DNA from 2 places in the Clostridium sp. NSJ-145 genome. Region 1 is predicted to be linked to the other one. Evidence: riboswitches for the same ligand, from Rfam matches in the RefSeq annotation. Region 1 holds a riboswitch; the other holds the start of a gene.

What was found. Region 1 has a riboswitch for thiamine pyrophosphate ahead of thiT (energy-coupled thiamine transporter ThiT). Riboswitches for the same ligand answer to the same signal wherever they lie in the genome.
Region 2: linked by a shared signal. The riboswitch ahead of thiD (bifunctional hydroxymethylpyrimidine kinase/phosphomethylpyrimidine kinase) and the one ahead of thiT (energy-coupled thiamine transporter ThiT) in region 1 are both predicted to bind thiamine pyrophosphate.

What each region holds. Positions count from the first base shown of each region.
Region 1 is NZ_JAJNOS010000013.1:59,266-71,570, forward strand. It holds gene nrdG (anaerobic ribonucleoside-triphosphate reductase activating protein) at 1-363, opposite strand, end outside; gene nrdD (anaerobic ribonucleoside-triphosphate reductase) at 640-2,751, opposite strand; gene LQE93_RS12375 (DegV family protein) at 3,040-3,885, shown strand; gene LQE93_RS12380 (PadR family transcriptional regulator) at 3,891-4,346, shown strand; gene LQE93_RS12385 (hypothetical protein) at 4,431-4,634, shown strand; TPP riboswitch at 4,657-4,759, shown strand; gene thiT (energy-coupled thiamine transporter ThiT) at 4,813-5,466, shown strand; gene LQE93_RS12395 (ferredoxin) at 5,494-5,682, opposite strand; gene LQE93_RS12400 (Mrp/NBP35 family ATP-binding protein) at 5,758-6,597, opposite strand; gene LQE93_RS12405 (hypothetical protein) at 6,611-7,438, opposite strand; gene LQE93_RS12410 (DUF7922 domain-containing protein) at 7,575-8,786, opposite strand; gene rsmA (16S rRNA (adenine(1518)-N(6)/adenine(1519)-N(6))-dimethyltransferase RsmA) at 8,927-9,769, opposite strand; gene rnmV (ribonuclease M5) at 9,770-10,324, opposite strand; gene LQE93_RS12425 (3D domain-containing protein) at 10,501-11,547, opposite strand; gene LQE93_RS12430 (TatD family hydrolase) at 11,778-12,305, opposite strand, start outside.
Region 2 is NZ_JAJNOS010000001.1:462,479-474,783, forward strand. It holds gene LQE93_RS02350 (hypothetical protein) at 1-477, opposite strand, end outside; gene LQE93_RS02355 (RNA 2'-phosphotransferase) at 624-1,178, opposite strand; gene LQE93_RS02360 (GxGYxYP domain-containing protein) at 1,380-3,143, shown strand; gene thiW (energy coupling factor transporter S component ThiW) at 3,339-3,836, opposite strand; gene thiE (thiamine phosphate synthase) at 3,886-4,503, opposite strand; gene thiT (energy-coupled thiamine transporter ThiT) at 4,543-5,148, opposite strand; gene tenA (thiaminase II) at 5,170-5,826, opposite strand; gene thiM (hydroxyethylthiazole kinase) at 5,828-6,640, opposite strand; gene thiD (bifunctional hydroxymethylpyrimidine kinase/phosphomethylpyrimidine kinase) at 6,654-7,451, opposite strand; TPP riboswitch at 7,585-7,684, opposite strand; gene LQE93_RS02395 (NUDIX hydrolase) at 7,776-8,255, opposite strand; gene LQE93_RS02400 (glutamine synthetase) at 8,618-10,519, shown strand; gene LQE93_RS02405 (NUDIX hydrolase) at 10,688-11,251, shown strand; gene LQE93_RS02410 (glycerophosphodiester phosphodiesterase) at 11,406-12,296, opposite strand.

The DNA of each region.
Region 1 (12,305 bases):
CAATTCTCTAACTTCATTATCATTTTCCATCTTTTCTAATAGACTCTCAAATGTATATCCTGTATAACACCATATATTTAATCCAGCATCTTTAAAAGCCTTAGCCATATATGCAAATTTATCTGCTTGTTCTAAAGGGTCTCCTCCACTAAAAGTTACACCTTTTATCATTTTATTTTTTAATACATCTTCTATAAGCTCATCCATATTTCTTACTTCTCCACCTGAAAAGTCATGTGTTTCTGGATTAAAACAACCTTCACAATTATGTTTACAACCTTGTGAAAAAAATACTCTTCTCATTCCCGGTCCATTTACTAAACTTTCATAAGCAATACCTGATAATCTTACTTCCTTTACCAATATAACCACCTCATATATCATTAAACCTATTTATTCTTAGCTAATTAATATATCTGCAAAACTCTTCAACAACTTCTATCGTAGATACAGTTTCACCTAAATCTATTATTAACTTTATCTACGACACTCATAACCTCCCTATCTTAATTTTAAAATATATTATTGTATTATTTTGACTTTATCCATATTTTTAAAAACACTAAACTAACTATAATAATTATTAAAAAAATAAAGTTACCTACATTAATGCTAGTAACTTTATTTCTTTGAAATCATCTATTTATAAGAATTTTTCTTTCCGCTAAAATGACAATACCTATCTTGTCTTTCTTCATATTTTCCTGGGCCAAACCTTTCATCTAAACTTAAATATCCTGTTACTCTGGATACTCCTTGAATATTACTTCCTTTGCAGTTTGGACAAGTTACTTCATGACTAAATAAATAATTACCACAATCCTTGCAATATCTTATATGAAAATTTATTCCTACATAGCTTATATTAGTTTCTTTATAAGCATAGTTTAATATATCCATGATAGTCTCCGGTGATGGCCTATCATCAACTTCTATATAAGATATATGTCCTGCGTTACAAAGCTTATGATAAGGTGCTTCAATATCAATTTTATCCTTTATTGATATTGGGTATTTTACTGGTATGTGATAACTATTAGTGTAATATTCCTTATCCGTTACACCTTCTATAATTCCATAAACCTTTTTATCATTTTTTATAAATTTTCCTGATAAGCCTTCTGCTGGAGTAGCATAACAGCTCCAATTTAAATTAGTCTCCTCAACTAATCTATCTGTATATTGCCTAATAAAACCTACTATCTTTAGTCCTAATTCTCTTGACTCTTTACTCTCACCATGATGCTTTCCAGTTAAAGCAACTAGTGCTTCAGCAAGGCCTATAAAACCAATTCCCCAAGTTCCTTGCTTTAATATTGGCTCAATAGAATCATCCTCTTTTAACCCTTCTGAGCCCCTTAGCAATCCTTGACCTGCTACAAAAGGTAAATCCTTAACTTTAAGATTTTTAAGAACTCCATATCTATTTAGGAGTGCTTCTTTTGCTAATGATAATCTTTGTTGTAATATTTCAAAAAACTTATCAATATTTTTTCCTGATTCTATAGCTACTCTTGGAAGGTTTATTGTAACTGGTGCTATATTTCCTCTTCCTTTACAACCTGGCTCTCCATTAACATTTTTCATTAAATAAGTCCTACATCCCATAGTTGCTGGCATATATCCCTTATCATAAAATTCTTTATTGAAATCTGCATCTATATTCATAAATGTAGGATTCATTCTTTTAGATGCTACTCTACATGCTAATTGATATAGATAATGATATGGATCTTTAGGCTCCCTATTTACACCTTCTTTTACTCTAAAAATGATATTAGGGAATATAGGTTGTTCTCCCTTTCCTAATCCTTTTTCATATTCTTCTAAAAATGCTTCGCATACAAGTGCAGCATCTCTTGTATATGGAATACCTAAATTTATAGAACTAAATGGAACCTGTGATCCTGCACGAGAATGCATAGTATTTAGATTAAATACTATTCCTTGCATAGCTTGATGAATTCTCTTATTTAATTTTTTTTCTACTAATTCATCTAATCTTTCCTCGTCAATTCCAAGCTCCTCTAATTCCTTTCTTATTTCTTGTCTTGTAGGTTCTATGAATACACTTATATCGTTATCGAAATCTGGATGAGATTGACCTCCAAACATATCATTTTGACTTGATTGAAGTAATATGCAAGAAAGCTCCGCTGCAGTTTCTATTCTTTTTGGAGGACATATTGTTCCATAACCTGTATTAAAGCCTTTTTCCAAAATCTCTTTTGTTGGTATATGAAGACAATTTATTGTAAGATTATAAGAATCTAAATCATGAAAATATAATTCTCCATTTTCATGTGCCTTTGCTAAGTGCTTAGGCATAGTAGCTAAATTGTGCCATTTATTAGATTCAGAAGCTATTCTCAATAACTTTGAACTAAAATTATTTCCAACATTCGCGTTATCTCTATCAGTTTCGATTCCTATCTTATTAATCGCTTTCATCAAATCTGATTTTATCTCTCTAACTCGTGTTCTTTCAATTCTGTAAGTTGAATATACCTTTTGAATTTTTTCATATCCGCTATCATTTAAAGCTTTTTCAACTAAATTTTGTACTTCTTCTACAGATACTTTTTCTTTTCCAGTCATCTCTATATAATTTATAGCTTTTTGTACGATATCTAATACTTGGCTTTCTCTAAGGTTATATTCAATCTCCTTAGCAGCTTTTTTTATAGCATTAGCAATTTTATCTGAATTAAATCTTACTTCTCTACCATCCCTCTTTACCACATATAGCATTTTCTTCACTCCCTACACACAATATCTTGTATTATAATTATAATTTTTTTAAATTTTTAAAGCAATTTCGATTTACCTATATAGCTGGTAATCTAGCCTTATTTTTGAATGTTTTTTTATTTTATCTTCCTTTTTTAACACTTATTAAATATGTCTATTTTATTTTAAATTGTACAAAATATATAACAGATATTATCAATACTGATAACTACATATACATTATCAATATTGATAATGATATCTTTTATGATATAATAAAATTAATAAAATAATTTCGGAGGATTAATTATGCAAAAAATTGCTTTAATAACCGATAGCGGTAGTGACCTAAGCTTAGAAGAACTTAGAGAATATAATGTAAACTTATTACCACTTAGAATTTCTTATTCTACTGGTGAATATCAAGATAAAATAGATATAAAAGCTAGTGATGTTTATGCGAACTTAGATAAAGAGGTACCAAAAACATCTTTACCAAGCCCAGAAACAACTGAAAAAATACTAACTAAATTAGAAGAAGAAGGATATACTCATGTAATAGCAATATGTATATCTGGTGGTCTTTCTGGAACAGCTAATTCATTAAGATTAAGCTTAGAAGATCATCCTAACCTTACTTCTTATGTTTACGATACTAAAATCTTAGCTTATCCTGAAGGTGAAATAGTTATAGAAGTATCAAAGCTTATAAAGTCTGGAAAAACTTTCGAAGAAATAATCGAAGCTCTACCTAAAATTCGTGAAAAAATAACTGGTTACTTTACTATAGATACCTTAGAATATTTAAAAAAAGGTGGAAGAATCGGAAGAGTTGCCGGAACTCTTGGAGAAATGTTAAATTTAAAACCTATAATTACAACAGATGAAAATGGTGTATACTACAATATTGTTAAAGCTAGAGGCAGAAAACAAGCTTTATCAAAACTTACTGATATATTAAAAACACACCTTGCAAAAAACAAATGTGATGTAACTGTACTTCAAGGTGGTTGTGAAGCTGAAGCCATCAAATACATGGAGTCATTAAAAGGATTAGACAACATTAATAGCTTAAAACTTTCTGAAATCAGTCCTGCTCTTGGTGTACATGGCGGTCCAGGATTAATGGGCTTCTGTGTAAAGGTTGTTGATTAATAATTATGGCTAATTATGATTTTAGCAACATAGAAGATCTAAAGGCAGAAGAAAAGAGGCTCCATGAAGAGTATAAACAAAAACTTTCTGAACTAAAAAAGGTTCAGAAAGAAAAAGAAGCTGTTGGGCAAGTATTCGCTAAAGGACTTTTACCTATATATGTTTTATATATATTAAGTATGGGACCTACTAACGGCAACGATATATCAACAAAAATATCTGAAAGAACAAAAGGACTTTGGTCTCCTAGTACTGGTGGTATATATCCATTATTAAAAAAGCTAGAAAAAGAAGGCCTAGTTGTTGGTGAATGGAATGATTTAAAAAAGAAAACTCAAAAATTGTATTCTTTAACTCCTCTGGGTGAAAAGGAGTTTTCTTACAGAAAATCTTTATTAAAGCCAAAGATTGAAGAATCTTTAAAAGTATTTAGATTAGTTTATGGTGATTTGTATTTATAAATTTTACACTTAAGGGAAAACCTTAGGTGTATTTTTTTTTAAAATTACATAAACTAACACAAAGTTATCTAAGGAGGAATAAATATGAAAGGAACTATTTTAGATTATACGCCAACGGAAGTATTTGTCTTATTAGAAGATGACTCAGTTGTTACTCTACCATTATCATCATTCAGCCATACATCTCCAATAGGTAGTAATATAAGTTTAGATAGATTGTACAACGGCACTTATAGTATTAATTATAAACCTTCTAACATACATGATAAATCTATTGACTTTTTTTAGCAATTTATATAATATATCTTATATAAGGTGCTAGGGGTGCCAATTGGCTGAGAGATGATTTTATCATTAACCCTTCTTTACCTGATCTGGGTAATACCAGCGTAGGGAAGCTATATACGGATTTTTATTATTTTCGTTTAACTGGTACCTCTTGCGCAAAACAAGGAGGTATTTTTTTATGACAAATTTTCTAGCAACCTTATCAGAAAATTTTAAAACACTATTTAGTAGTCCATTAACACTACTAACATTACTTGCATGCGGTATTTTACTAATTGCATTTATCAAATTTAAATCTATAAAATTTAATGCTCAACTTATGGCTAGAATTGGACTAGCTTTAGCATTAGCTATCATATTAGATATGATAAAGCTTTACACATTCCCTAATGGTGGTGGAAGCGTATCTCTTGGTAGCATGATTCCTATATTTATAATCTCATATGTTTATGGACCATCTGTTGGGATATTTACAGGATTCCTTTTTGGCTTATTAAAGCTAATGATTAATCCGTATATATTAAGTCCTATTCAAGTACTATTTGATTATCCTCTTCCATTTATGGCTGTAGGGATAGCTGGCTTCTTTAGGGATAAAAAACTAATTGGAGCTACTGTAGGAATGTTTTTAAGATTTATATGCCACTTTATTTCTGGAGTTGTTTTCTTTGGTGAATATGCACCTGCTGGTATGTCTCCTGCAATATATTCATTAGCAGTAAATGGTCCAGCTGTAGGTATAGAACTTTTAATTTGTTTAGTAATATTAGGATTACTACCTTTAAATCAAATATTAAAAACACTTAATCCGAGTTCAAATATTAATATATAAAAAAAGATGCCCATTAGGCATCTTTTTTTAATCTACTGATATTGCACTTACTGGACAGCTATTAGCTGCATCTTGTGCTTCATCTTCTTTTCCTGCTGGAACTTCATCCACTATTGTATGTGCTTTTCCGTCATCATTCATATCAAATACTTCTGGACAGATTGATGGACACATTCCACATCCAATGCAAGTTTCTTGATCTACGTTTGCTTTCATAATTATCACCTCTTATAAAAAATCACAATACTAATTTTCCCCAGATGGTGATTTTTATGTATCGCTTTTTACTTTTTAATATAATCCTTCAAAAATTAAACTATATAAGCTATTATCTTTTATATATTCCTCTGCTCTTCCTTCGTTGACAGCCTCAGTTAATTCTAAGTTTATAGGTAATTCTCCTAATAAAGGCAATCCTAAATATTCTGCATGCTCCTCTGATGACTTATTGCTAAATACTTTTAATTTCTTATCACAATCTGTACATACTATATATGCCATATTCTCAATTAAACCTTTAATTTTTATATTCATTTTCTCAGCCATAGATACTACTTTCTTAACTATCATAGAAACCATATCTTGTGGCGTTGATACTACTACAAGCTCATATATAGGAAAACTTTGCATTATAGTTAGCGTTATATCTGAAGTTCCTGGTGGCATATCAATTATTAAGTAATCTAATTCTCCCCAATTTGTATCAGTAAACATTTGAGTAAGAACTCCAGTTACTACTGGTCCTCTCCATATAACTGGCTCATCTTCCTTTGGTATTAAAAGATTCATAGACATTACTTTTATTCCACTCTTAGTTATAACTGGTTCAAAAATCGCATTATTTTCATCCACAGCTATCATTCTAGCTCTTTGTTCATTTATACCAAAGAATCTTGGCATTGATGGTCCTGTTATATCGGCATCTAATACTCCAACCTTATATCCTTTTTTAGCTAAATTAACTGCTAAAATTCCTGATACTGTAGACTTTCCAACTCCACCTTTTCCACTTATAACTCCAATTACATTTTTTATTTTTCCATGTTTTATTGATATTTTTCCACAATTATTTTCTGCTGATTTACTAGCATTGCAGCTTGCTTTACTTGAACATGTTGAACAATTTCCCATTTCTCTCTCCTCCTTACCAATCTTTAGGTTTATTGTTTGCTTCACTTACTTTAATATTCCATTCCTTAAATTCATTCACTGCAGTTATGAAATATTCATCAGTATATTTTTGTATTCTATCATTAACAGTTATTTTCGTTTTATAATTTGTACTATCATATCCTCTATTTTTAACTGTTATTACTAAATCAAAATTTTCATCATTGTTTTTTACTAAGTCTATATTAGGAGCTATTTTTCTAGCTTTTTCTAAAAAGCTCTTTAAATCAATTGAAAATACGTATTTTAAACATTCAATATCTCCTTGAATATTTATTCCTATATTATAATCACTTAGCTTTATTTTATCTTTAATAACATTTAATACATCTAAAATTGATTGATAGTATATATAATCAAAATCTCTTGGTTTTCTTATAAATGAAAGATTCTGTATTATTCCTTCATCTAACCTCTTAGATGTTGTGAAAATATCATTATCATTGTAAAAATTACCTTCATCAGAACCAACTACATAATAAAAGTTTCTTACTTCTTCACCTATTTGAAATTCAAATATATAATCAGGCTCTAATGTTGACTTACTTTCGCTTACTTTTGATTTTGCTAAGAGTTGATACATATTTTTTATAGCACTATCCTCTGTTACAATAAACTTAAAACCTGGATCTCTAGTACTTTGAATACTAATTTTACTTACATTATTATTATTTAAAAACTCAAAATACTCATTCCTAATTCCAAATTTTTTCTCTATACTTTCTATAGGATTACATCCTCCTAAGATAGTCATAGTTACTAGAAAAATTGATAACAAAGTTACTTTTGCTTTTCTTGTCATTTTTTTCTCCTTTATATACCTTTTAATTAAAGTAATTAGGAGAAGTATAAATACTTCTCCTAATTATAAATAATTATAATACTTTAATTAATTAATCGCAAACATTAATGTTACATATTTCCTATACATTTCCCAATTATTGCATAGGAACAACCACAGTTGAATTCTTATAATCATAGAACATTAACCAACATCCTACTTCATCACTGTCATTATCATTTACCCATGTAACAAATCCAGTCTTTCCATCATAAGGTTGTTCATCTTTATCTTTCTTTCCTGGAATTCCATAAACTATATATTTTAAGTTTCCTTCAGAATCACATTTATATCCTAACATAAAATATCCATGTTTTTTAATATAAGGATAGTAGTTAAGCATAGGATAATACGCTAAAGTATATTTATTATAATTAGACATATTACACATTTCATATAAATCATTTACAGGAACCTTATACCATTTTGTATATTTAACTTCCTTATATTTACCCTTACATCTTTCGAATCCGTTAGCTACTGCTTCAAAATATTCTCCTATACTACCTCTTATATCAGAAGCATCTGGGTCAAATTCCTTAACAGCTTCTATTTGTTCTTCATACTCTTCAAACTTACCTCTTAAGTTTTCCCTAGGAACATATGGAACTTCCTCTACCTTCGGCTCTTCTACTTTTTCTTCTTCTACTTTAGTCTCTTCTGTATTTACTTCTTCTGCCCTAGGTTCTTCTTGAACCTTATCATTATTATCATCTTTACTAATTGAAGAAATTTCTACAGGTTTATCATCATCATCTCTCTTTTTATGTTCACACTTATCTGATTTCTTTTCTGATTTTTTATCTGACTTTTTATCATCCTTACAGTCATCTTTCTTAGGCTTTTTCTCCATAGTTATTGGTTTATGTTCATTGCATTTTACAACCTTATAATTCTTCCAATTGTCTGAAGGTTGTTCACTATTTAAAAATCCACACATAACATATATAGGTAGTCCATCTTTCATTTTAGCCACAGCAGCTCCACATATCTTATCAAAGCTAACTCCTAATCCACCTATATTAGACGCATCATACTCTTTTGTTATTTCTCCCTTACCAGTATCACTTATTACTATTTTTCCAAGATCGATTATTTGTTTGCAATCTTTCTTACAGCAGATAAGTACCATATGATAATCATCAGTATCTTTTTTCAAGTTTTGAGCATAGAAAGAAACTTTGCATTTTTCTGCTCTTGCTTCAATCTTAGAATATCCTGATAGCGTTTTACCTGTTGCATTAGAATATCCTCTCTCGTCTTCTTGCAATATTATAAAGTTTCTATACAATTTATTGTTACTTGCCACTCTATAGAACCTCCAATTTATATAAATTCCATATATTATATGCATTGCATAGCCAAATATGTTAATAATTAAAACTGAAGAATTTATAATTATTAATTAATGAAAAAAGCCAGCTTTCGCTGACTTTAATTATTAATTATTTAAATTATTTCATTTATACAATTAGATAATGTTGCAAATTCTTGTATAGTTAGTGTTTCTCCTCTTCTCTTAGGATCAACTCCAGCCTTTTCAAATGCCTCTTCTAATTTTTCTTTTGCTGGTCCAATGCTCTTTACGCCATTCCATAAAGTTTTTCTTCTCATATTAAATGAATTTCTTATTATATCAAAGAATAATTTTTCATTATCTACCTTTACTTTTGGTTCATCAAGTTTATCTAATCTTATAACTATAGAATCTACCTTTGGTCTTGGTATAAAACAAGCAGGTGGTACTTTTCTAACAATCTTAGTATTACAATAGTATTGAACCAATAAAGTTAATGCACCATACTCCTTATTACCAGGTTCTGCATTCATTCTCTCTGCTACTTCCTTTTGAATCATTATAGTTAATGATTTAAACTTATGCTTTTCCTTCAATAGCTTTACTATTATTGGAGTTGTAACATAATATGGAAGATTAGCAACTAGTTTTACGCTTTTCTCGTCACCTATTATCTCATCAAAGTTTACTTTTAATGCATCATTATGTATAAGACTAAAATTAGAATATCCTCCTAATTCTTCTGTAAGTATTGGTATTAGGGTATCATCTAATTCTATAGCTACAACTCTTTTAGCTATTTTTAATAATTGAGCTGTTAATGTACCTACCCCTGGTCCTATTTCTATAACTAAATCCTCTGGACCAACATCAGCTCCATCTACTATGTCTCTTGGAACAGATTGATCTACTAAAAAGTTTTGTCCTAAGCTTTTAGTAAATTTAAAATTATATTTTTTAACCAATTCGGCTGTTTTTACATCTTGTATATCCATCTATTTACCCTCTTCTAATTTTTTATCTATTTTATTTATAGCATTTATAAATTCTTCTTTAGTAATTCCGTAATTATTTAATCTAGATAACATTTGATTTGCATTACCATATCCTATTCCTAGCTCTTTTCCTAGTTCAATTCTTCTTGCCTTAGAATTACTATCTCCAGTAAGCTTGAAATAAATCATATCCTCATAATCAAATACTTTTTCTTTTACTTCTAATGTTACCTTAGCTCTATTTAATGCTTCTATTATAACTTCAGGAGTTGCATTTTCTACACCTATATCATCGCCCTTAATTCCGTCTTCTTGAGCAATATAAGCATGCTTTATCCCTGGCACTCTTTTAGCTATTATTTTTCTTATTTTTTCTCCAGCGAAATCTGGATCAGTAAGAACTATTACACCTTTTCTCTTTTGGGCTTCTTTAATTCTTGCTATTACCTTTGCATTAATTCCAAATCCACCAACTGCTATCATTTCTGCATCTACTGCTTGCTTTACTGCAGTAATATCGTCTCTTCCCTCTACTACTATAACTTCTTTAATCAAAGTACTATCTTCCTTTCATAGTATATCTTATATTACTGTATCCCTATATCTCTATTATGTCAAACTTTATAATAGCAAATCCACTCTTATAAAAAATTAGAATTTACATTTTTTATAATATATATTTTTATTTGTACACATATAAAAAGAGGCTAGTCCAAACTAACCTCTTTCCTTTACCATTCTCCTGGATAAGCTAATATATATACAGGCACACCATATTTTCTACCCCAACTGGTAGCGTGATCGTGACTATTTACATATATATCAATTATACTTCCTTGAATAGCTCCTCCTGTATCTGCGGCAACAGCTTTTCCATAGCCATCAACATATACTAATGATCCTAGCGGAATTACTCTTGGATCGACAGCTATAGTACTTATACCATTAGGGTTGTACACTGGAACAGTTCCAGTAGCGGTGATTCCATCACCTGTATAAGCTGTAGACTCACAATACAGAAGTTCTTTATAATCAAGAACCTCTCCACTTCTACTTGCGAAGGTCCTTCTTGTCCCTTGAACAATTATTTCATTTACTGGTTCGGCTACTACCTTAGAACCTACTACTTCTCTAGAAACCTCTTTGCCATCTTTTTTCAGTACTCTATAAGTAATTTCTTTTTGCCCAGGAACTCCTTCTTGTCTAATTTCTTCAACACTTATGTCTAAACTTCCATCTTCTTCTGTAACTGTATCAAATTGAATTGTCTCAGTTGCGACTTCTTTTACCTCTTCAACCTTAACTAATTTAATTTGTAAATTCTTTTGTATTTTTGTATCAAGATTAGGCTCAACCTCATCTATATTCTTTATAAATTCAATTCCTTGTGACTTAAGCGCTTCGTATTCAGCATCTAACATATCTTCTACAGTTTTTTCAGCTGTTAAAATTGATAATTCCTTATCCATTGTTATTAACTGAACCTCTACAGCTTTCGTAATTGTTATCTTTTCGCCTTCTGATAATCTGTCATCTAAAGCTGGCTGCACTTTGTCCTTTTCAGTAAGTTCTATTCCTTGATCTAATACTAGATCTTTAACAGTCCCTTTAAACGTTGTAACTTTTACTTCATTTCCATCTACAACTAACGTTACAGTTTTTCTCAGACTCGCTACAGATAATGCTATAACTACCGTCACAATAGCACATAACAAAATCTTTGCCTTAGGACTATTAGAAAAATTTCTTTTAAGGTATTCCTTACATTTTTCTATCATCTACCTAAACCTCCTTTGGCAAGAGTGTATTTGAATTATATTATAATTCAATACTTTTTGTCAAATTTACCACTCTTACTATATTTAACTACTAAAAATGTACCACTGTACATAAAAAATAAAATAAATAAAATGATAGCTGTTTTTATAGTTATTAAAATGTTAAGTTTTTGATGATATTATGTTAATTGTGATGGAAATAAAAGGAAAACCTGTAGTATTATTTTACTTTACTTTTCTCTTGAAATCAACCTCTCAAAATTCTCATTTAATTTGATATTTGCATTAATCGGGTCAATTTTCTTTATTTCAGCTATTTGTTCTATTATATATTCAATATAATCCGATTTATTCCTTTTTCCTCTATTAGGTACTGGTGCCATATAAGGGCAATCAGTTTCAACTAATAATCTATCAATAGGAATTTCATCCACTACTTCTACTATTTTTTTAGCATTTTTAAATGTAACTACTCCTGTTACTCCTATATAGTAACCTAATTTTACACATTCTTTAGCAAATTCTACACTACCTGAAAAACAATGAACTATCCCCTTAACCTCTGGATATTCCTTCATTATATCTAGTGTATCTTTATGTGCATCCCTATCATGAATAACAACTGGAAGTTTTAACTCTCTAGCTAATTCCATCTGTTCTCTAAAGACTCTTTTTTGAGTTTCTCTATCTGGATTCTCTTCCCAATAATAATCTAATCCTATTTCTCCAATAGCTAATATCTTTTTATTAGAATTAGC
Region 2 (12,305 bases), on a different contig from region 1:
AAGAACTAGAAGTGTCGAAAAAAATGCTCTATATGCTTTATTTATTTCCTTGCAATTTCTTTCTTCACCTTGTACTGAATTTAAGTTTTCATAATTACTATAATTAATTTCTAAAAAAATTGCTGTTGCATACAGAAACATCGCATTAGTTATTCTTGGTAACTTTGTACCATCTATCAACAAATCTGCGTATTTAGTATTATTAAGCGTATCTAAAGCTTGTGTTCTAGTATAATAAACATAATATATATTTAACAATATAGCTGTTAATATAATTAATAATGTATCAAATGATAAGTTTAATTGATTTATTTGTGCAATTAACTCTTCATAATTCACTTTACTTTCTGTAGAACTTGATGTGGTGTCACTACTAGAAGATTTTTCTTTACTGTAATCATTCTTTTCATTAGCTAATTTTCTATTTAAATTTCTACTATCTTTACAATTATTTTTAACTCTTTTAGACTTTTTCATATAATAGTTCCTAAAATAATTAATCTTATATATTATATGTGTTTTATATTATTTTGTTTTTATTGCAATCCTAAACCACAGTATAATGATAAAATTATATTATAATTAAAGCCAATAAAACTCCTAAAAATTCTATTGGCTTCATTTTATATATTTTTAATTTTTAAATATATAGCTGGAATATCATTTGAAAGATATATATCATCACTTGCTTTATAAAATTTCACTCCATCTTTATATGCTTCCCTAGCATTTATTTCTAAAACTATATGAGTTTTATTCTTTCTACGTCTCGCTACCATAATAGCTGTTTCTACTGTAGATGATAAGTGTACGTATTGTCTTTTTTGATGCTTTAATCCTTCTTTTGAAATAAATTCATTATATACTTCTAAAGTTGTTCCATGATATAAAATATCTGGTGGAATAATCTCATTATAAATAATTTTTCTTTCAAATGAATGTCCATAAACAGCTCTTATTTTATTTTCTATTAATTCAAATCTTCCCTTAGGATCATTTTCAACAACATATTTAATATCTAAAATAGTAATGTCATCATAATAAAGCTTTAGACTATTTAATAAATCATTCACTTCGCAAAAACCATTTTCATCTAATTCTAAGTTAAATCTCCACGGCTCATGTCGCAAAGCATAACATATAGTATAACTTAGATTTGCTTCATGCTCTTTATCCATATACTCCAACTCTTTCTAAAAATATTATCATTATATAATATGACTATCTCTCTACTTAGAGTACTATATTTATTTTATATCAAAACATTCTATTTAGCATAACCACGAAGTATCTATTACTTATTTATAAGTTTTTGAATAAATTATCCTATATTGATTAACGATAATAATTGTTAACATATTAATATGGAGGCCTTACAAATGATAAAGTCGTTTAAAAAAACTTTTTTACTCTTCATATCTTTTCTATTTTCTTTTACACTATTTACATATTCTCCTACTGTTATGTCAGATGTCAATATTATAGAAGATTCGGTAAATACAAAAATACTTCCAAGAAACTTCCGTAAAACTAGTGATATAAGTTATATTGAAAATATTAAATATTTAAATTTAGATAGCTTAAGTAATTTAAATATTTCTGGTAATAATTTTTTTAATGATTCAATTACTGATACTTATATTAAAAATTATAAAATGCCTAAATACCTTTATGTTATATCTGAAGATAATATGACGAATGAAGAAAAGACCATGATTGCAACACTTCAAGGTCTTATATCCAATAAATCTGAAAAACAAATTTACATTCTTAGTCCAAGTGAACCTGATTACGAAATTTGGCTAAAAGATTTAAAGACTATATATAATGTAAAATATAAAACTATCAAGGATCCATGGAAATTAATAGATATATTTAACTCTTATATTGATGGATATGTACTTTATAGTAATGTAAAATCCCCATCAATAAATAACGCTTGTACACTAGCCTCGCTAAAAAATTCTGTTGCTATTGAAGAATCTATTGAGTCTATTATTAATAAACACGGAATAACCAATTTAATACAAGATTGTATAAATACAGATAAGTATTGGGCATATAATAATTTATGGAATTCAGGTTTAAATCATTCTATCGTAATAGAACTTCCATCCGATAAATTTACATCTTTAAGAGATTATGCTATTATGTCAAAATCCCTCATTTTTTATGAGGATAATTTAAGTGATACATCATTAAGAGAAACTATCTTTAATTCTATGGATGATGGTGGTCATATCTTAGGATGGGGCCCTGATGAATACACCAATGTATCAATTGCATCAAAGTATGGAGTAGATATTATAGCTGCAGACTGGTCTTACAACCTTTCTGTTCTAAGTTCTTATCCTTCCACTCCTAAAACTCAAAAATCAAATACTGAGTTTATTGATGAAGATGGTGTTCACTATGTTACATTCATTATGTCTGATGGTGATAATCAACAATGGCTACTTGGTAGCAATTATAGTGTAAAGAATTGGTTCGGCTCTCCATATAGAGGTAATTTCAATTTAGGATGGTCAATTAGTCCTTCAATTTATTATTTAGCTCCTACAGTTTTTGATAAATATTATAAATCTGCTAGTCATTCAAAGTATTCCGATAATTTTGTTGTTCCTGCTTCTGGTAATGGCTACATGTACCCTAGTAAATTTCCTTTTGAAAAACTTGGTGATTATACAAAAAGATTAAACGAGTATATGGCTATAGTCGATCAACATTATATTCTAATACTTGATGATGACGCTTTTTACAAGAAAGATTTATGGGATAAATATACAAATAACTCTAATATAAATGGACTTTTATACCTTAATTATTATAAGAACAATAGTTATGAAGGAAAAATAGTCTGGTCAAATAATAAACCTGTAGTCTCTTGTCGTGATTTACTTTGGGGAGGTTTAGAAGATGAAACTGAACTTATTAATAACATTAATACACGAGTAAATTTAGGATATACCGATATTAAAAACCCTAATTCATATACTTTTGTTTACGTACATGTTTGGAGTAATACTATGGATAATGTTAATGATGTAATAACCAAATTAAACAAAAATCCTAAAGTGAGAATTGTTACCCCTGACGTTTTTATGAGATTAATTGAAAAAAATATACCTCATATAGATTCTTAGTCTATGTGAGTATAAATATGTAATTTATATTTATCTATGATATTAATTTTTTAAATTCACTTTTATAATAGTTAAAATCAGTGCCTGAATCTTATATCTATTCAGGCACTTATAACCTACTATTATAAACCATACTTTTACAGTAGCAAATTTATATATTCCTCTGCACTTATGACATTTTGATTTTTATTTAATCTATAAGAAGTTTCTTATTACTTTCAGTTTTAAAACTATATATGCAATTATACTTCCTAGTAAGGAACTTGTAGTAAATGGAACTATATATACAAACATAGCTACTTCCTTACCAAGTACAAAAGCTGCTAAAGGATATGCTACTAATGCACCAATTACTCCTGTACCAATAACCTCTCCAATTACTGCCAACTCACTTTTGTGATATTTTTTATATAAAGTTCCAGCTAAAAATGCACCTATCATACTTCCAGGAAAAGCCAGAACACTTCCTGTACCTAATATATTTCTTAATAGTGATGAAATAAAAGCACATCCCATTCCATATGCAGGTCCTAATGTTATTCCAGTAACTACATTTATAAAGTGCTGCACCGGTGATGCTTTAGCTCCCAAAATTGGTATGGAAAAAGTTCCAAGAACTGTAGCTAAAGAAACTAATATTCCACTTAAAACAATCTTTTTAGTTGTACTTAAACTTGATTTTGTTATCTCCATACACACTTCTCCTATCTTATGTCTTATATCTTTCATCCCTAATTTAACTCTAAGTACTAATTGCATCTATCCATTTTTCACATTCAGTGTTTATATCTTCTGCTTTAAGAATTGCAGATACAACTGCATAGCCATCGATATTACATTGCTTAAGCATTTCTATATTATTTAAGTTTAAGCCACCTATTGCAACTATAGGTAGATTAACATTTTCTTTTATCTCCATTAATTTTTCTATAGAAACAGCCTTTGCATCAAGTTTAGTTGTTGTAGTAAACATTGCACCTACCCCTAAATAATCAGCCCCATTTTCTTTTGCTGTTCTTGCTTCCTCTACCGTTCTTGCTGAAACTCCAATGATTTTATTAGGACCTAAAAGCTGCCTTACTTTATCTGCTGGAATATCACTTTGTCCAACATGTACTCCATCTGCATCACAAAGCATTGCTATATCGACTCTATCATTAATAATAAATTTAACATCATATTTTCTAGTTAATTCTCTAAGCCTTACAGCTTTCTTTAAAAACTCTTTTCCAGAAGCATTTTTCTCTCTAAGCTGAAGCATGGTAACTCCGCCTTTAAGTGCAGCTTCTATAGATTTGTAAAAATCTCTATCTCTTAAGATATCTGAATCTGTTACAAGATATAATTTTAATTCTTTCATTAATTTACTCCTCCCCGGTATTATATATTGCTCCTTCTATTACGCAGCCTTACTATCTTTTGCAATCTGCTTCTTAAATCTTTCTAGCGGAATAAGTGCAATTACAACTATCGATAATATTCCTTCTATTCCTGCTGTTGTAAAGTTGTACAAGAATGAATATAAAACTACCCCCATACCGGCTGGTGCAAATTCCCCAAAGAATACTACCCCAGATAAAAAGCTTATAAACACTGAAACAGTAACAGCAAATGCTGATCCTAATATAACTTTAACTTTATTATCATTTCCAAAGATACCTGCTAGTCCAAGTACCATCCTTGCCAAAATATAATCTAATAAAAATTGAACTGGATGAACTACATATACACCATTAAGCATTGATAATAATCCAAATATAATTCCTCCTGTAAGCCCTGCAGTTCTTCCATAAAGCAATGAAAGAACCATGACAGGCATCATTGAGCATAGTGATATTCCACCATCTTGAGGATATTTAATAAACTGTATTAAACTTAAGATAAATGATATTGCACTTACCATTGCAATTATAACCATCTGCTTAGTATTAATAGGATTCTTTTTTAAATCTAAAAAATATAGTATAAATGTAATAACTGCTGCTATTCCTATAATAATTGTCATATTTATTCCTCCATAAATAAATTATCCTTCATAAGCCATATTCCAAAATTCCATCTCATAAAGGCTTGATTTTATAAATATATCCTTTAAATCTTCCTTCTCACTTTCAGATATATTTTCACATAAATAATCAATATAATTTATCCATGCATCAGCACATCCTTTAAATTCTTCAGATGAATATTCTTCAATCCACGGCTTATAGAAATTATCTTCTAATGTATCTTTATATCTATCATAAAGGTTTTTTCCTATATAATAATAGCTCCAAGTACAGGGCATTATAGTCATAGCTATCTCCTTTGAACCTCCTTTAGATGCAATAGCTAACATATAACTTGTATAGCTTGCTGTTGTAAGTTCACATCTATACTTTTCTACTGCTTCATCACTTAATCCGAAATATCTTAAGTAGTTAGTGTGCACTTGTGTTTCATCTTCTAAAGTACCTCTAATTGAATCACTATAAAACTTCATTTCTTTCATAGTCTTTGCTTTAACTAATCCAAGAGCAAAAACTTTTGCATAATCCTTTAAATATAAATAATCTTGTATAAGATACTTTTTAAATTTCTCTTTATCCAAGGTTCCTTCTCCAATTCCTTTTACAAAAGGATGCTCTAAATACCTATCCCATAGCTCCTTAACTTCTTCAAATAATTCATCCGTAAACTTCATATTATTCAACTCTCCCAAATTCCTTTAGTTTATCTACATTTAGTTCATATACATTATTCATTAATTTTTCCTTGAAACTTCCTATAGCTATGTTGTTTACGTCCGCAAGTTCTCCACTTAATCCCATAGTAAGTACCCCCATAGCTACAGCTTCAACTTTCTTATCTTTAAGTACTTGTCCTAATTTCATTAAAGTATCAAATGTACCTAAGTAACTACCTATTAAGCTTCCTGTCATACAGCCAGTACCTGTAATACTTTTAAGCTTTGTAGTACCATTATTTATTTTTATAACTCTATATCCATCGCTTATAAAATCAACCTTGCCTGTTGCAACAACAATAGTATCTAATTTTTTAGCAACCTTTTTTATAACCTCTGAGATATCCTCGCCGTCATCAAAAGAATCTACCCCTTGCCCTCTTACATCAAGTCCACCAATAGATTTAATTTCAGCGATATTCCCTTTAACTACATCAAACTTTATTTCATTTAAAAGATTATTTGTAAAATCTGTTCGTGTTTTTGTAGCAAACACTCCTACTGGATCTAAAACTACTGGCTTATTATATTTATTAGCAGCCTTTCCAGCCTTTATAAACAAATCTAATCTAGATGAATTCATTGTTCCAATATTTATTACTACAGCACTTGCAATACTTACTATCTCTTCTACCTCTTCATCCGAATAACTCATTAACGGACTTGCCCCTATTGCTAAAGTTATATTGGCACAATCATTTATAGTTACTTCATTTGTGTAGTGTAATACTAACGGATTTACTTCTTTTACTTTATTAATTAATTCATACATTGCCTATTCCTCACTAATCCTCAAATTTATAAAAATGATTTACTGGCCCTACTCCTTTGCCTATATCAAAGCTGTGTCTTATTGCTTCAGTTATATACTCCTTGCTTAATCTAACAGCTTCTTTTATGTCATATCCTAAGGCTAAGTGAGATGTTATTGCAGATGATAAAGTACAACCTGTACCATGAGTATTTTTTCTATCTAATCTCTCTTGCTTAAAAATTTCAAAAGTGTCTTTACCTATTAGTACATCAACAGCATCTCCTTCTAAGTGTCCACCTTTCATAAGAACATACTTAGGTCCTAGTTCTAATATTTTTTCTCCTACTTCTCTCATATCATCTACTGTTTCTATATTCATCCCAGATATTTCTTCAGCCTCAAGGGTATTTGGTGTTATTATATATGCCATTGGAATAAGCTCTTCTATTAAGCTCTTTTTAGCCTCTGGTTTAAGTAAATAATATCCACTCTTAGATATCATAACTGGGTCAACTACTAAATATTTCGGATTATACCTCTTTAAAGTTTCTACTATAGAAGAGATTATCACTGGACTAGATACCATTCCTATTTTTACAGCAGCTGGCTCAATATCTTCAAACACAACTTCTATCTGCTTTCTTATAACTTCTTCACTTAAATCCTCCACAAGAAATACTCCTTGTGTATTTTGAGCAGTTATTGCTGTTATAACGCTCATTCCATAAGTCCCTATTGCACTAAATGTCTTTAAATCAGCTTGTACACCTGCACCTCCTGATGAATCTGAACCTGCAATAGTTAGTGTAGGTATTTTGTAATTTCTCATTTTTGTTCCTCCTAGTTTTAATATTGTAAATATCAAACTTCCCTGATACCATAATGGATTCTTTGAATAAAAAAATAGCCATATTCCAACAGAATATGGCTATGCTTATATATAAAAATACTATTAGTTATTTAAATACATTACGATGCTTTCCTCCGCTGGTATTATCCAGATCAGGTACAAGGGTTAATAGCAAGCTATCTCTCAGCCAAAAGGCACCCCTAGCAATTTTCTATTTACTTTATAATCTATATTACATACCTTGTAATATACTGTCAATTCACTTTTGTAAATATTTTTCTGAAATATTCATATCATTTTTATCTAAAGCTTCGTTTCTCTAAATATTTCATATGGTCTACTTGAATATACCCTATAAACTATTTCGCCATTAAACTTTAACATATCTTCAGCTCTATCAAGTAACCACGGTTCAGTTATCATATTTAAAACCTTATCTTTTTCAAACCAACCTACTTCAACACTCTCTTCGCTACACTTTAAAGCTCCACCTTCTGCAGTTGCTAAAAAGTCAAAAATAACTTTAGTAGGCACTATTGTCTCATTATCCCACCCTAGATACGATTTAGTATTAGAATATACCCCTACAAGATTATCTACCTTAATAATAATTCCTGATTCCTCAAAAACCTCTCTAGTAACACCTTCTATTAAATCTTCTCCATTTTCAATTTGTCCTCCTGGAAACTCCCATCCTCTATAAGGATTCTTTACAAGTAAAACTTCTCCTCTCTCATTAGTAACCAAAGCCCCTGCAGCTACAATATGCATCGGAAATTCCATCTCTTTCTCTCCTTTCTATCCCTTTATCACCATCCATATTATACCATTTATTTATATAAACATATATTAGGATAGCTTTAGATTAGAAACGCGATTTTTATTTACTCCTATACTTTCTTCATTTATTACTTCATACTTTAATAATTATCAATATAATAACTCATAATATTTAATAATTTACTATTTCATCAAAAAATTACATTTTTCATTGACAGTATTATTTACTTATAATAAAATTTCATTATACAATTTTACGAATAATAATTTTGTTTTTATTTATTTTATACGACTTATTATCGAAAGGATGTGAAGATTTTTCAATAATATTTCAGTTTTACGAATGTTTATTGAATAATAATATTATGATTAAAGATTTACTTTATACAATACCTAAAACTAAACACTCTGTTGAAGATTTAAAAAATATCTTAAATCTTAATCCACAAATAAAATTTGTATCACTTGTAGGAGTAGATCTTTCTGGAAATGATACTGATGAAAAAATTCCTGTAAGTCTTTTCTTAGAAGATATTAATACTTTTTTAAATGGAGTAGCTGTTCAAACTGATGGTTCTTCAGTTGTACTTCCTGGTATAGCAACTTTAAACAACGCAAAGGTAGATATGGTTGCCGATTTAAACTGTAATTGGTTTGTTGATTATAACTATGATTTTATTGATCCAATCTCAAATAAACCTGTAGGAACTTTAAGAATTCCTTGCTTCTTATTACACAATGACGTTGCTGTTGATTCAAGAAATATCCTAAAATCAGCAATTACTACTTTTAAAGAAAATTTATGGACTATCTTTAATTCTACTCCTGAAATATTAACTAGTTATAAAATCTCAAAAGATGATATCGAAGATATTGTTATAACTTCTGCTACTGAATTAGAATTCTGGGTTAAGACTCCAAACAACATAGCTGAAATTGAAGAATTACATACATCTCAAGCTCTTCACGAACAATATTGGACAAGAACTAAAGGTGCTGTTCGTACTGCTATGGAAGAATGCTTACTTTTAATGGATGAATATGGTTTTGAACCTGAAATGGGTCATAAAGAAGTTGGTGGAGTTAAAGCAAAACTTGATGCTTCTGGTAACTTTAATCATATAATGGAACAACTTGAAATAGACTGGAAATTTTCAGATGCTGTACAAGCTGCAGATAACGAATTATTCATAAGAATATTAATACAAGAGACATTTAGAAGAAATGGATTAGAAGTTACTTTTTCTGCTAAACCACTTGAAGGTGTTGCTGGATCTGGTATGCACACTCACTTAGGAGTAAGCTTAAAGCTTAAGAGTGGCAAAAGAGTTAACCTATTCCACACTGATGAAAATCACTTCTTATCTATTATAGGATATGGGGCTTTAATGGGAGTTCTTAAGAATTATGAAGTTATGAATCCATTTATATCTTCAACTAATACTTCATTTAAGAGATTAAAACCAGGCTTTGAAGCACCAGTGTGTATAGTTACTTCATTAGGTTTAAGTCCTGATAATCCATCAAGAAATAGAACTATACTTATTGGATTAATAAGAGATTTAGCAAACCCACTTGCAACAAGATTTGAGCTTCGTTCACCAAATCCACACTCAAATACTTATATAACTATGGCTGTTTCTTATATGGCTATGCTTGATGGTATACTTTATGCAGTTAATAATAATAAAACTCAAGATGAATTATTAGCTGAATTATCAAAAAATGCTGGTGATGAAGCTGACTACTTAGAAAAAGATAGAGCTTATAGAACTGAAGAGGATGTATTTGAACATTTCTCTGACGAAGAAATAGTTAAATTCTTTGGTAATCCACCAAGAACAGTTATTGAAAATATTTCTGCTTTAGATTTATATCCAGAAAAGTTAAACATCTTAAAAAGAAATGATGTTATGAACGATAAGCTTATAAACAGCTTTAGAATAGCTATGACTGAAAGATGGATGACTGAAATTGGAAATAGAACTATAAACAGATACATGGATGAAGTTAGAGCGTGTAAGTGCCTACATTCTTTAGATAGAGCTCTTGACTTAGATGTTTCTAACTGGATGAAAATAAATGATTTAAGACATTATATAATGAAAGATACTTATACAACAAAAAGTTTATTTACAAGAATTAAAACTGCACTTGCTACAAATAATCTTCAAGTTGCATCAGACCTTTCTCTAGAATTAGATGAAAAGATGAGCCTTTTAAGAAATCTTTACTCTAACTATAAGAAAAATCTTTTAGATATTTAATAGTCTTATGTTAATAGAATAGTTTAACTTTATCAAAGATAAATAACTACTGCTTTACAAAACACTTGATTTATACCTACAGTACATTATTGCTGTAGGTTATTTTTTACACTATAATTTAAATAAATAATTTATAACTCTTAAATTATTTATAGGGAGGTTTTTATAATGAGTTGGATTGAGGATATAAAAAAGTATGTTCCATACAACGAACAAGAAGCTAAAGATAAAGAACTTATTTTAGGAGCTATTTCTAATTTTAACAACTTACTAACTAGAGAAAATGTAGTAATGCATATAACTAGCTCTGGTTATGTTATAAACAAAAATAGAGATAAAGTCCTTATGATTTATCATAAAATATATAATTCATGGGCTTGGACTGGCGGGCACGCTGATGGTGATAGTGATTTACTTTATGTTGCTATAAAGGAAGCTAAAGAGGAAACCGGTATTAAAAATGTAGTTCCAGTTATTAATGATATTTTTTCTTTAGATGTAATAACTGTTAATGGACATATTAAAAGAGGCTCTTATGTATCAAGTCACCTTCATCTTAATGTTACTTATCTTCTAGAAGCTGATGAAAACGAAGAATTGGTAGTTAACGAAGAAGAAACCGAAGGAGTTAAATGGTTACCAATAGATAAACTTTCAGATTTCTGTACTGAAGAATATATAATTAACAATATTTATAATAAGCTTAATAAAAAGATAAAATCTTTAAAATAATAAATATAGATAAGGAGGAACACTTCCCCCCCTTATCTATTATTTTATAAAATACTTCACTAATATATAATTAAATATCACAAAAGAATTACATAAATAACAATTACTCTTATTACTATAAATTTAATTTTAATTAATTATCTATCACCTTTCTTTAGTTAATGAACAAATCTGTAGTAATAAAATCAACACCATATTTTATTACCTTTGATTTTGTTTTAATATCATCAATAGTCCACGTGTTAACTTTTACCCCCTTTGAATGTGCATAACTAACTAATTGTCTTCTTAAAGCTTTATATGATGTGTCAATATCAAAATTATTTTTTTTACAGTAATTAATGTTATCTATCGTTATATCTAATATAGCTTGTATATTAATCTTTTTATTTATGCTTCTTATATTTTCTAATAACTTTCTATTAAATGATATAATAATACATTTATCTTCTAATCCATATTTCTTTATTAAATCAATAAATGTACGCGGATTACTAATACTTTTTATCTCTATAACAGGTATCATATTATATTCATTACATACAATAAAAAATTCCTCTAATGTCGGAACCCTTAACATTGGATATTCTGATATATTAGCTCCAAAATCAACTGTTAGTTCTTTTATCTGAGTTAATGTCAACTCTGATACTAATCCTGTACCTGTTGTAGTTCTATCAACAGTTTCATCATGCATTAATATATAGTAACCATCTTTTGTCTCATATACATCAGCTTCTGCTCCATAGAATCCATATTCACCTGCCATTTTATAAGCAGGTATAGTATTTTCTGGAGCTATATTTGAGTATCCCCTATGAGCTATTATTCTATAAGAACTATTTCTGATTATAGTATCTAAATCAACTTCTTTTTCAAAATACTTATTTAATAATAGCTGTTTTTCATCTCCATTTGTCTTCTCATTTTCTTTATACTCTACATTTACACATCTGCTCATATCTAAATCAATCATAGATTCTAAAGTAATATTTATCATAATTACTATTGTTATAATTAATAATAATTTTATTATGTACCTCATTATTTTCTC